Regions from separate parts of the Streptomyces sp. NPDC088254 genome, predicted to be linked through region 2. Evidence: riboswitches for the same ligand, from Rfam matches in the RefSeq annotation. Region 2 holds a riboswitch; each other region holds the start of a gene.

Region 1 (3,250 bases), on a different contig from region 2:
CCCGGCTACCTGCTGCGCCGTCGCTCCGGGGACATCGGAGCCACCGCGATGGCCGACGTCGAACTCCTCGAGCTGTTCTTCGCCCACAGCCTCAGCCCACTTGTCGTCGCCGGCTCCGTACCGCCCGCCTGCCTCATCGCGGCGTTCGTCCTGCACCCGATGGTCGGCGCAGCGCTGCTCCCCGCGATCATCCTCATGGCCACCGTGCCGTTCTGGCTGCGTCGTCGCTCCGCCGACCAGGGCCGACGCATGCGCGAGGCCACCGGTGAAGCCGCCGCGGAAACCGTCGACGCTGTGCAGGGGCTGGCCGAGACCATGGTCTTCGCCCGCCAGGAGACGCAGATCGAGCGCCTGCGCCAGGCCACCATGCAGCTGGGCCGAGCCACCCTTGCCCACCGGTCGCGCGGAGGCATCGAAAAGGCCGCTGGTGACGCCATCGCCGCCGTTGGCCTCGTCGCTGTCCTGCTCACCTCCCTGGCCCTCGTCCACAACGGCCACCTGGAGACGAGCCGGATCCCCATCGCGGCCGTCCTCGGCGGTTTCACCTTCCTCCCTCTGATGACCCTGGTCGACACCTGGCGCGAACTCGCCTCGGTCCGAGCCGCGGCCACCCGTCTCACCGACATCGTCACCGCACGGCCGGACGTCACCGACCAGTCGAGCGAGAACGCCACACCGAGCGGGGCGATCGAGCCCACCGTGACCTTCGAAGACGTCTGCTTCCGTTACGCCCCCGACCTGCCGGATGCGGTGCACGGCGTGTCCTTCTCCCTCCCCGCCGGATCCACGATCGCACTCGCCGGCCACTCCGGCGCCGGCAAGAGCACCTGCGCGTCGCTCCTCCTGCGCCATTGGGATCCCGGCACCGGAACGATCAGCGTCGGTGGCCACGACCTGCGCACTCTCCCCCTGTCCCTGCTGCACCGGCTGATCGTCGCGGTACCGCAGGACACGTATCTCTTCAACATGAGCATCCGCGACAACATCCGCGTCTCCCGCCCCGACGCCGACGACGCGGAAGTAGAGCGCGCCGCCCGTGCCGCCCACGCCCACGACTTCATCGTCGACGACCTGCCGAACGGGTACGACACCCAGGCCGGCGAACGCGGCGCGCACCTCTCCGGCGGACAACGCCAGCGCATCGCCATCGCCCGCGCGCTGCTGACCGAAGCCCCCGTCCTCGTCCTCGACGAAGCCGTCTCCAACCTGGATGCCGAAAGCGCGGCGGCTGTCGACCGCGCGCTCCGCACTACTGGGACAGACCGCACCACCCTGGTCGTCGCGCACCGTCCCTCCACCCTCCGCGCCGCCGACACGGTCGTCCTCCTCGCAGAAGGCCAGGTCATCGATATCGGTGCCCATGACGAACTTCTCGCCCGCTGCACGCACTACCGGCGCCTGCTCAGCGAGCAGCCGCACCACCCGGCTGAGGGACGAGTGGCGCGAAGTGTGTGATCGAGCGTGCCGTCACCCGACCGCGGCGCATGGTCATTGCGGGCAGTCATTCAGCCAATATCAGAAAGTCCGATGTGGGCTCGTCGAATCGCCATAGTATGAGGGCAGTTCGCCTGTGCTTTGGTACACGCGAGCCGTCAGCACGACAACCGCATAGGCGCGCGACTGGGGGAAGCCGGTGGAAGTCCGGCGCTGACCTGCAACCGTGTGCGGCCGTAGGGCCGTGAGTCGGGATACCCGGCGCGTGCCGTGAACCGCTTCCCACTGTCATGGTCTGCAGCGCGAAGCCGAGAGCCTCGTTCGGGTCGCACTGGGTCGGTGCCGTCAAGCCGTCGTACACCACGGTGGTGGACCACACGCTCCGGTGATTTCCGTCCGCACGGCGATGGGCTGCGGGCCACCCCATCAGGAAGGCTCCAGCCTTGCACCGTACATCCGCACGCCGCAGCCTGATCGCCGCGACCGCTCTCGGACTCGCGCTCGCCTCCGCTCCGGCGGTTGCCCAGGCCGAGAGCACGCCCGGTACGAACGCTCCCGTCAAGGTGACCCTCACCGTGCAGGGCCCGGACGGCCTGCTGTTCAAGGGGAAGATCAGAACCCGAGGTCATGAGGTCACCACCGCGACCGGTGGCACGCACAGATGCGACGGCACCAACGGCGGCGCCAACCCCTCCGCCGTGCCGACGCCGACCGCGGCCCTCGACGACGCTGCACGCAAACGGCACTTCACCTGGGACGGCACCTGGTACGCGTCGTTCGACGACTACTCGGTCGACACCATCAAGAACGTGAGCGGTGGTGGCAGCGCCTACTGGAACATCTCGGTCAACGGCACGTCCACCCCGGTGGGCGGTTGCCAGTTCAAGCTGAACGCCGGCGACAAGGTGGCGTTCACCTGGACAGCGTTCTGACCCTTGTTCCTTCGTCACCGGTCAGGGAACGGACGTGCCTCGGCCGGTGTGACCGGCTCTCCGGTCCGTACGTTGTGCAGGACATGGGCGAGTACCTCGGCTCCGCGCACCACCCGTGGCCCCGGGCGGTTGAAGTAGGCGGGGCCGTCCAGCACCCACACCCGGCCGGACCGTACGGCGGGCAGATCCGGCCAGCCCGGTAGCCCTGTGAGCAACGTGCTTTCCCGCAGCGTGCGTTCGGGTGGGAAGCCGCACGGCAGGACAACGACCACGTCCGGCTGCGCGGCGCGCACCGCCTCCCAGGTCATCGGCTTGGTGTGCTCGCCCGGCCTTGCGAGCAGAGGTTCACCGCCGGCCGTCGTGACCTGCTCGGGCACCCAGTGCCCGGCGGGCCACAGCGGGTCGAGCCACTCGATCGCTACCACGCGCGGCCGCTGACGTCCTGCGACCGTTGCGCGCACCTGGTCCAGGCGGGCCGCCATCGCCGCCCGCTTCTGCTCGGCGAGCCCGCGTACGCCGAGCAGCTCGCCCACCGTGACCAGGCAGTCCAGGACGTCGTCGAGTGTGCGCGGCTCCAGGCTGAGGACCTGGGTGTCCGCGTCGAGCAGTCGTACCGTGCGGCTGACCTTCTCGTACGAGACGGCGCACACGTCGCAGAGATCCTGGGTGAGGATCACGTCGGGGCGCAGGGTCGCGAGTGCTTCCGTGTCGAGCGTGTACAACGACGAACCGGAGTGCGCCGAGCCACCGACGGCGTCGGAGATCTCCCTGCTGGTGAGTGCCTCCTGGTCCAGGTCCGCGCCGGTCACCACGGGTACCGACGCGACCTCGCCCGGTGGCCAGTCGCACTCGTGGGTGCGGCCGACCAGCTGGTCCGTCAGTCC
Region 2 (3,250 bases):
CAGTGGACGTACGCCACGCTGGCCTTGGGCTCCGCGCTGGCGCTGTTCATGTACCCGCACTCGATCACCGCGACGCTGTCCTCGCGCAGCCGTGAGGTGATCCGGCGCAACACCACGATCCTGCCGCTGTACTCCCTGATGCTCGGGCTGCTCGCACTGCTGGGCTTCATGGCCATCGCGGCCGGCGTCAAGGTCACCAACGGGCAGCTGGCGATCCCGCAGTTGTTCGAGGACATGTTCCCGGACTGGTTCGCGGGCGTGGCCTTCGCGGCGATCGGCATCGGCGCGCTGGTCCCGGCGGCCATCATGTCGATCGCGGCGGCGAACCTGTTCACCCGCAACATCTACAAGGACTTCATCAAGCCGGACGCCACACCGAAGGAGGAGACGCGGGTCTCCAAGATCGTGTCCCTGCTGGTGAAGGTGGGCGCGCTGGTCTTCGTCCTCACCATGGACAAGACGGTCGCCATCAACTTCCAGCTGCTGGGCGGCATCTGGATCCTGCAGACCTTCCCGGCCCTGGTCGGCGGTCTGTTCACCCGCTGGTTCCACCGGTGGGCGCTGCTCGCCGGCTGGGCGGTGGGCATGGTCTACGGCACCCTCGCCGCGTACGGCGTCGCCTCCCCGACGCAGAAGCACTTCGGCGGCTCCGCCAAGGAGATCCCCGGCATCGGCGAGATCGGCTACATCGGTCTGACGGCGTTCGTGCTCAACGTCGTCGTCACGGTGGTCCTGACGTTCGCCCTGAAGGCTGTGAAGGCCCCCGACGGCGTCGACGAGACGTCCCCGGCGGACTACACGGCGGACGCGGGCGACCCGGGCGTGCAGGTGGAGCTCCCGCCGGCGACGGCGGGTACGAGCCACTGACGCGGGGCGAGCGCCCCCGCCCCGGCAGCGGCGCCGGGGCGGGGGCGCTCGCCTTCTCCGGTCCCGCCGGAATCCGCACGCCACCTGGACCGGATCACTCTCCTCACCTGCCGGCTGACGCTCTGGAGCCGCCGCGACACAACATCTGGGGGTGGCGTGGCGGGTGAGCACAAGATGTATGCTCGTGCTCGCTGTCGCCGCAGGGGAATCCGGTGCGAATCCGGAACTGTCCCGCAACGGTGTACTCGTGCATCACCGCACGCCAGTCCAGTCCGAGGACCTGCCGGCAGCGCGTCCGGCCCATCCGGTCCGGACGCCCGACGTCCGGGCCTCGCGGAGTGGGCCGGTGGACGCGACGCCGTGCGCGCTCGCGTGCTGCCCCTGCCCTCCGCCAGGCCCCGCCGAGCGAGGGAGAGCCCCACGTGACCATCGCGCCAGCCGGTCCGGCTTCAGCAGTCACCCCCGTGGAGGACGACGGTCCCGGCGCCGCACTGCTGCGGACCCTGACCGAGCTGACCGCCGACCTGCCCGCCGCCGACCCCGGACGGGTCGCCGCCGCCGCACTGCGCGGCCGCTCCGCCCGGGGCAGCCACGAGGAGGTCCTCGCGGAGCTGCGCGAACTGGCCACGGAGGCCGCCGCGGGCCTGATCTCCGAGGACCCCGCCTACTCCCGGCTGGCCGCCCGGCTGCTGACCATCGGCATCCGCGCCGAGGCCGCCTCACAGGGCGTCACCTCGTTCACCGAGTCCATCGCCGTGGGCCACCGCGAGGGCCTGATCGCCGACCGCACCGCCGAGTTCGCCCGCCTCCACGGCCGCCGCCTCGACGCGCTGGTCGACACGGAGGCCGACGACCGCTTCGGCTACTTCGGGCTGCGCACCCTGCACAGCCGCTACCTGCTGCGCCACCCGATCACCCGCAAGGTCGTCGAGACGCCCCAGCACTTCCTGCTGCGCGTCGCCGCCGGTCTCGCCGAGGACGACACCCCCCGCTCGGTCGACGAAGTCGCCGCGCTGTACGGCCTGATGAGCCGCCTCGACTATCTGCCGTCCTCCCCCACCCTCTTCAACTCCGGTACGCGGCACCCCCAGATGTCGTCCTGCTACCTCCTCGACTCCCCGCTGGACGAGCTGGACTCCATCTACGACCGGTACCACCAGGTCGCCCGCCTCTCCAAGCACGCCGGCGGCATCGGGCTGTCGTACTCCCGCATCCGCTCCCGGGGTTCGCTGATCCGCGGCACCAACGGGCACTCCAACGGCATCGTCCCGTTCCTGAAGACGCTGGACGCGTCGGTCGCCGCCGTGAACCAGGGCGGCCGGCGCAAGGGCGCGGCGGCGGTCTACCTGGAGACCTGGCACTCCGACATCGAGGAGTTCCTGGAGCTGCGGGACAACACCGGTGAGGACGCCCGCCGTACGCACAATCTCAACCTGGCGCACTGGATCCCGGACGAGTTCATGCGCCGTGTGAACGCGGACGCCGAGTGGTCGCTGTTCTCCCCCGCCGACGTGCCGGAGCTGGTCGACCTGTGGGGCGATGAGTTCGACGCCGCCTACCGCAAGGCCGAGGCGGAGGGTCTGGCGAAGAAGACCATTCCGGCCCGCGAGCTGTACGGCCGGATGATGCGCACCCTCGCGCAGACCGGCAACGGGTGGATGACCTTCAAGGACGCCGCCAACCGCACCGCCAACCAGACGGCCGAGCCGGGGCACGTCGTGCACTCCTCCAACCTGTGCACGGAGATCCTGGAGGTCACCGACGACGGGGAGACGGCGGTCTGCAACCTGGGGTCGGTCAACCTGGGCGCGTTCGTCGACACGGCGACCGGCGACATCGACTGGGAGCGGCTGGACGGCACCGTCCGCACGGCGGTCACCTTCCTCGACCGCGTCGTCGACATCAACTTCTACCCCACCGAGCAGGCGGGCCGCTCCAACGCCCGCTGGCGTCCGGTGGGCCTGGGCGCGATGGGCCTCCAGGACGTCTTCTTCAAGCTGCGGCTGCCCTTCGACTCCCCCGAGGCCAAGGCGCTCTCCACGCGCATCGCCGAGCGGATCATGCTCGCCGCGTACGAGGCCTCCGCCGACCTCGCCGAGCGGAACGGCCCGCTGCCCGCCTGGGACAAGACCCGCGCGGCACGCGGGGTGCTGCACCCCGACCACTACGGCGTGGAGTTCACCTGGCCGGAGCGCTGGGCGGCCCTGCGCGAGCGGATCGCCTCCGTCGGCATGCGCAACTCCCTGCTGCTCGCCATCGCGCCGACCGCGACGATCGCCTCGATCGCGGGCGTCTACGAGTGCATCGAGCCGCAGGTGTCCAACCTGTTCAAGCGCGAGACGCTGTCCGGCGAGTTCCTGCAGGTCAACTCCTACCTGGTGCA
Region 3 (3,250 bases), on a different contig from region 2:
GGCGTGGAACCCGCGCCGTCGGCGGCCGCCGCGGTCGACGGCGCCGACGTGGTCATCACCATGCTTCCCGCGGGCCGCCACGTCCTGGACCTCTACGACACCCTTCTGCCCGCCGCCCGGCCCGGCACCCTGTTCGTCGACTGCTCCACCATCGACGTCACCGACGCCCGTACCGCCCACGACCGCGCGGCAGCCGCCGGAATGCGAACCCTGGACGCACCGGTTTCCGGCGGAGTGGTGGGAGCCGAAGCGGCCACCCTCACTTTCATGGCCGGCGGGGGAGAGACCGAGTTCGCCGAGGCGCTTCCCCTGCTCGAAGCCATGGGCAAGAAGGCCGTCCACTGCGGCGGTGCGGGTGCCGGACAGGCGGCCAAGATCTGCAACAACATGATCCTCGGCGTCTCCATGATCGCCGTCAGCGAGGCGTTCGTCCTCGGCGAGAGCCTCGGCCTGTCGCACCAGGCCCTGTACGACGTGGCCTCGACGGCATCCGGGCAGTGCTGGGCCCTCAGCGTCAACTGCCCCGTTCCCGGGCCCGTGCCGACCAGCCCGGCCAACCGGGACTACCGTCCGGGCTTCGCCGCCTCTTTGATGGCCAAGGACCTGGGACTCGCGGCAGACGCGGCCAAGGCCGGCGGAGTACACGCGGAACTGGGCCTGAGAGCAGCCGAGTTGTACGCCGCCTATGCCGAGCGAGGCGGGGCCATGCAGGACTTCTCCGGCATCGTACGTACGATCAGGGACCAGAGCGGAGCTGAGGGATGACCATGGAACCGGCCGCCGAATACGAGACGATCCTGGTCGAGCGCAAGGGCCGAACCGCCCTGCTCACCCTGAACCGGCCCAAGGCACTCAACGCCCTCAACCTGCAGGTCATGAACGAAGTCGTCGCGGCGACCGAAGCCCTCGACCGGGACCCGGGCTGTGGCTGCATCGTGATCACCGGTTCGGCGAAGGCGTTCGCGGCTGGCGCCGACATCAAGGAGATGCAGCCCCAGGGATACATGGACATGTACCTGGCCGACTGGTTCGCTGCCTGGGACCGCATCGGAGAGTTGCGCACGCCGACCGTGGCCGCCGTCGCCGGATACGCCCTGGGAGGGGGCTGCGAGCTCGCCATGCTCTGCGACATCCTGCTCGCCGCCGACACGGCCGTCTTCGGCCAGCCCGAGATCAAACTGGGGGTGATTCCCGGCATCGGCGGCTCCCAGCGCCTGACCCGTGCTGTCGGCAAGGCCAAGGCCATGGAGCTGTGCCTGACCGGGCGCACCATGGACGCGACCGAAGCCGAGCGAGCCGGACTGGTCTCCCGTGTGGTCCCCGCCGACGACCTGCTCGGCGAAGCCCTGGCCGTCGCCGAGACGGTCGCCGGCATGTCGCTGCCGGTCGCGATGATGGCGAAGGAAGCGGTCGGGCGGGCTTTCGAGACCACCCTCACGGAAGGCGTCCGCTTCGAACGCCGTCTGTTCCACGCCATGTTCGCGACCGCAGACCAGAAGGAAGGCATGGGAGCATTCGTCGGCAAACGGCCACCGGTATTCCGTCACCGCTGAACCACGAAGCCCGTGCCCGTACCGTCCGTCCGGTGGGAGAGGAAGATCACGCCGGACGGACGCGGTCTTGGCCATGCCCGCGCCACGCGGTACGGTCTGTCCGATATCGACGACGGCGAGACGGAAGCCGGTGGGAATCCGGCACGGTCGCGCCACTGTATGCGGGACCCCCTTCGGGGCGTCGCGTGAGTCAGACCCGTGGCCGTCGTCCTGTGCACCACCGAGATGGGACGCGAACTCCCAGAGGAGGTTCTGCCATGGCGCAGACCGTCGCCCAGCCGACAGCCACCACTCCCGCCGTTCCCGCCACGCTGCCGCTGAAGGCGATAGCGCCCTGGGCGGTCTTCTTCGGCGTCCTGATGCTGGTCCTGCTCTACTTCGTCGGCGCCGAGCAGGGCGCCACCTCCGTGTTCAACGGCACCGACGTCCACGAGTGGGTGCACGACGCCCGCCACCTGCTCGGCTTCCCCTGCCACTGACACGAGGGACGCCGCACACCCATGAACTCCGCAACGGTAAGAAACCTCCTCGTGCGGGGCATGCTCGCCGGCCTTGTCGCCGGTGTGCTCGCCCTGGTTGTCGCCTATCTCCTCGGTGAGCCGAGCGTCGACAAGGCGATCGCCTTCGAGGACGCCCACTCCCACGAGCACGAGATGGAAGTCGTCTCCCGCTCCCTGCAGTCCACCGCCGGCCTCGCCACGGGCGTCCTCGTCTACGGGGTCGCCTTCGGCGGCATCGCTGCGCTCGCGTACTGCTTCGCCCTGGGCCGCGTGGGCCGCTTCAGCCCGCGGGCGACCGCGCTGCTGCTGTCCGGCTGCGCACTGCTCGCCGTCTACGTCGTGCCCTTCCTCAAGTACCCGGCGAACCCGCCGTCGGTCGGCGACCCCGACACCATCAGCAAGCGGACCACGCTGTACTTCCTGATGATGCTGCTCAGCGTTCTTCTCGCGGTCGCCGCCACCATCCTGGGCAAGCGCCTGGCGCCCAGCCTGGGCACCTGGTGGGCGACAGTCGTCGCGGTGGCCGCCTTCGCCGTCGTCATCGGTCTGGCCTACGAGTTCCTGCCCGTCATCAACGAGGTGCCGCAGGACTTCCCGGCCGCCCTGCTGTGGCGGTTCCGGCTGTCCGCACTGGCCATCCAGTCCGCCCTGTGGGCCGGCTTCGGCCTGCTCTTCGGTGAACTGGCGGAACGCCTGCTGAACCCCAAGCCGGCGACGGCCACGAGCGGCCGCGCGGTTCCGGCCGCGCACTGATTCCTTCCGGACAACAGAGGGCCCTTCGGAACCATCCGGGGGCCCTCTGGCGTTCTCCGGACACCGAGTCCGACGGAAGAGCGACTACGACTCGATGTTCAGCCCGACCCGACGCGGACCACCCGGCCGATGAGCGGAGGAACCGAGTGGCCAAAACCCCCCAGCCGCGCCACATTACCCTCGGCGGCCGTGACGCGGTCGCCCTCACCCGGGAGGAATTCGACCAACTGATCGCCAGCCGACGGCAGATCGGCGGCCAGAGCGCCCGGGTACGAGTCCTCGCCCAGCAGGCCAAACGCACCGAACGGCTGCTCCACGACCTGGAAGCACTGATCGCCTCACAGGGGGAGGACTGCAGCGGGCAGGTCCACACATCGTCGACGCCCTGTGCCGAAAGTCCGTCCGCCCAGACGAGCGCCGCTGGTTCCTGCCTGCGCTGCGAGC

Evidence for each region. A riboswitch is a leader RNA that binds a small molecule or an ion and turns the genes downstream of it on or off. The one in region 2 is predicted to bind cobalamin.
Region 1: another riboswitch for cobalamin. It lies ahead of ACIOC0_RS03290 (DUF4430 domain-containing protein); the one in region 2 lies ahead of ACIOC0_RS33470 (ribonucleoside-diphosphate reductase subunit alpha).
Region 3: another riboswitch for cobalamin. It lies ahead of ACIOC0_RS03355 (CbtB-domain containing protein); the one in region 2 lies ahead of ACIOC0_RS33470 (ribonucleoside-diphosphate reductase subunit alpha).

What each region holds. Positions count from the first base shown of each region.
Region 1 is NZ_JBIURQ010000001.1:711,972-715,221, forward strand. It holds gene ACIOC0_RS03285 (ABC transporter ATP-binding protein) at 1-1,455, shown strand, start outside; cobalamin riboswitch at 1,571-1,715, shown strand; gene ACIOC0_RS03290 (DUF4430 domain-containing protein) at 1,878-2,366, shown strand; gene ACIOC0_RS03295 (cobalamin-binding protein) at 2,381-3,250, opposite strand, start outside.
Region 2 is NZ_JBIURQ010000013.1:182,936-186,185, forward strand. It holds gene mctP (monocarboxylate uptake permease MctP) at 1-867, shown strand, start outside; cobalamin riboswitch at 1,033-1,170, shown strand; gene ACIOC0_RS33470 (ribonucleoside-diphosphate reductase subunit alpha) at 1,290-3,250, shown strand, end outside.
Region 3 is NZ_JBIURQ010000001.1:728,912-732,161, forward strand. It holds gene mmsB (3-hydroxyisobutyrate dehydrogenase) at 1-765, shown strand, start outside; gene ACIOC0_RS03350 (enoyl-CoA hydratase) at 762-1,553, shown strand; cobalamin riboswitch at 1,630-1,774, shown strand; gene ACIOC0_RS03355 (CbtB-domain containing protein) at 1,811-2,032, shown strand; gene ACIOC0_RS03360 (CbtA family protein) at 2,054-2,806, shown strand; gene ACIOC0_RS03365 (hypothetical protein) at 2,953-3,250, shown strand, end outside.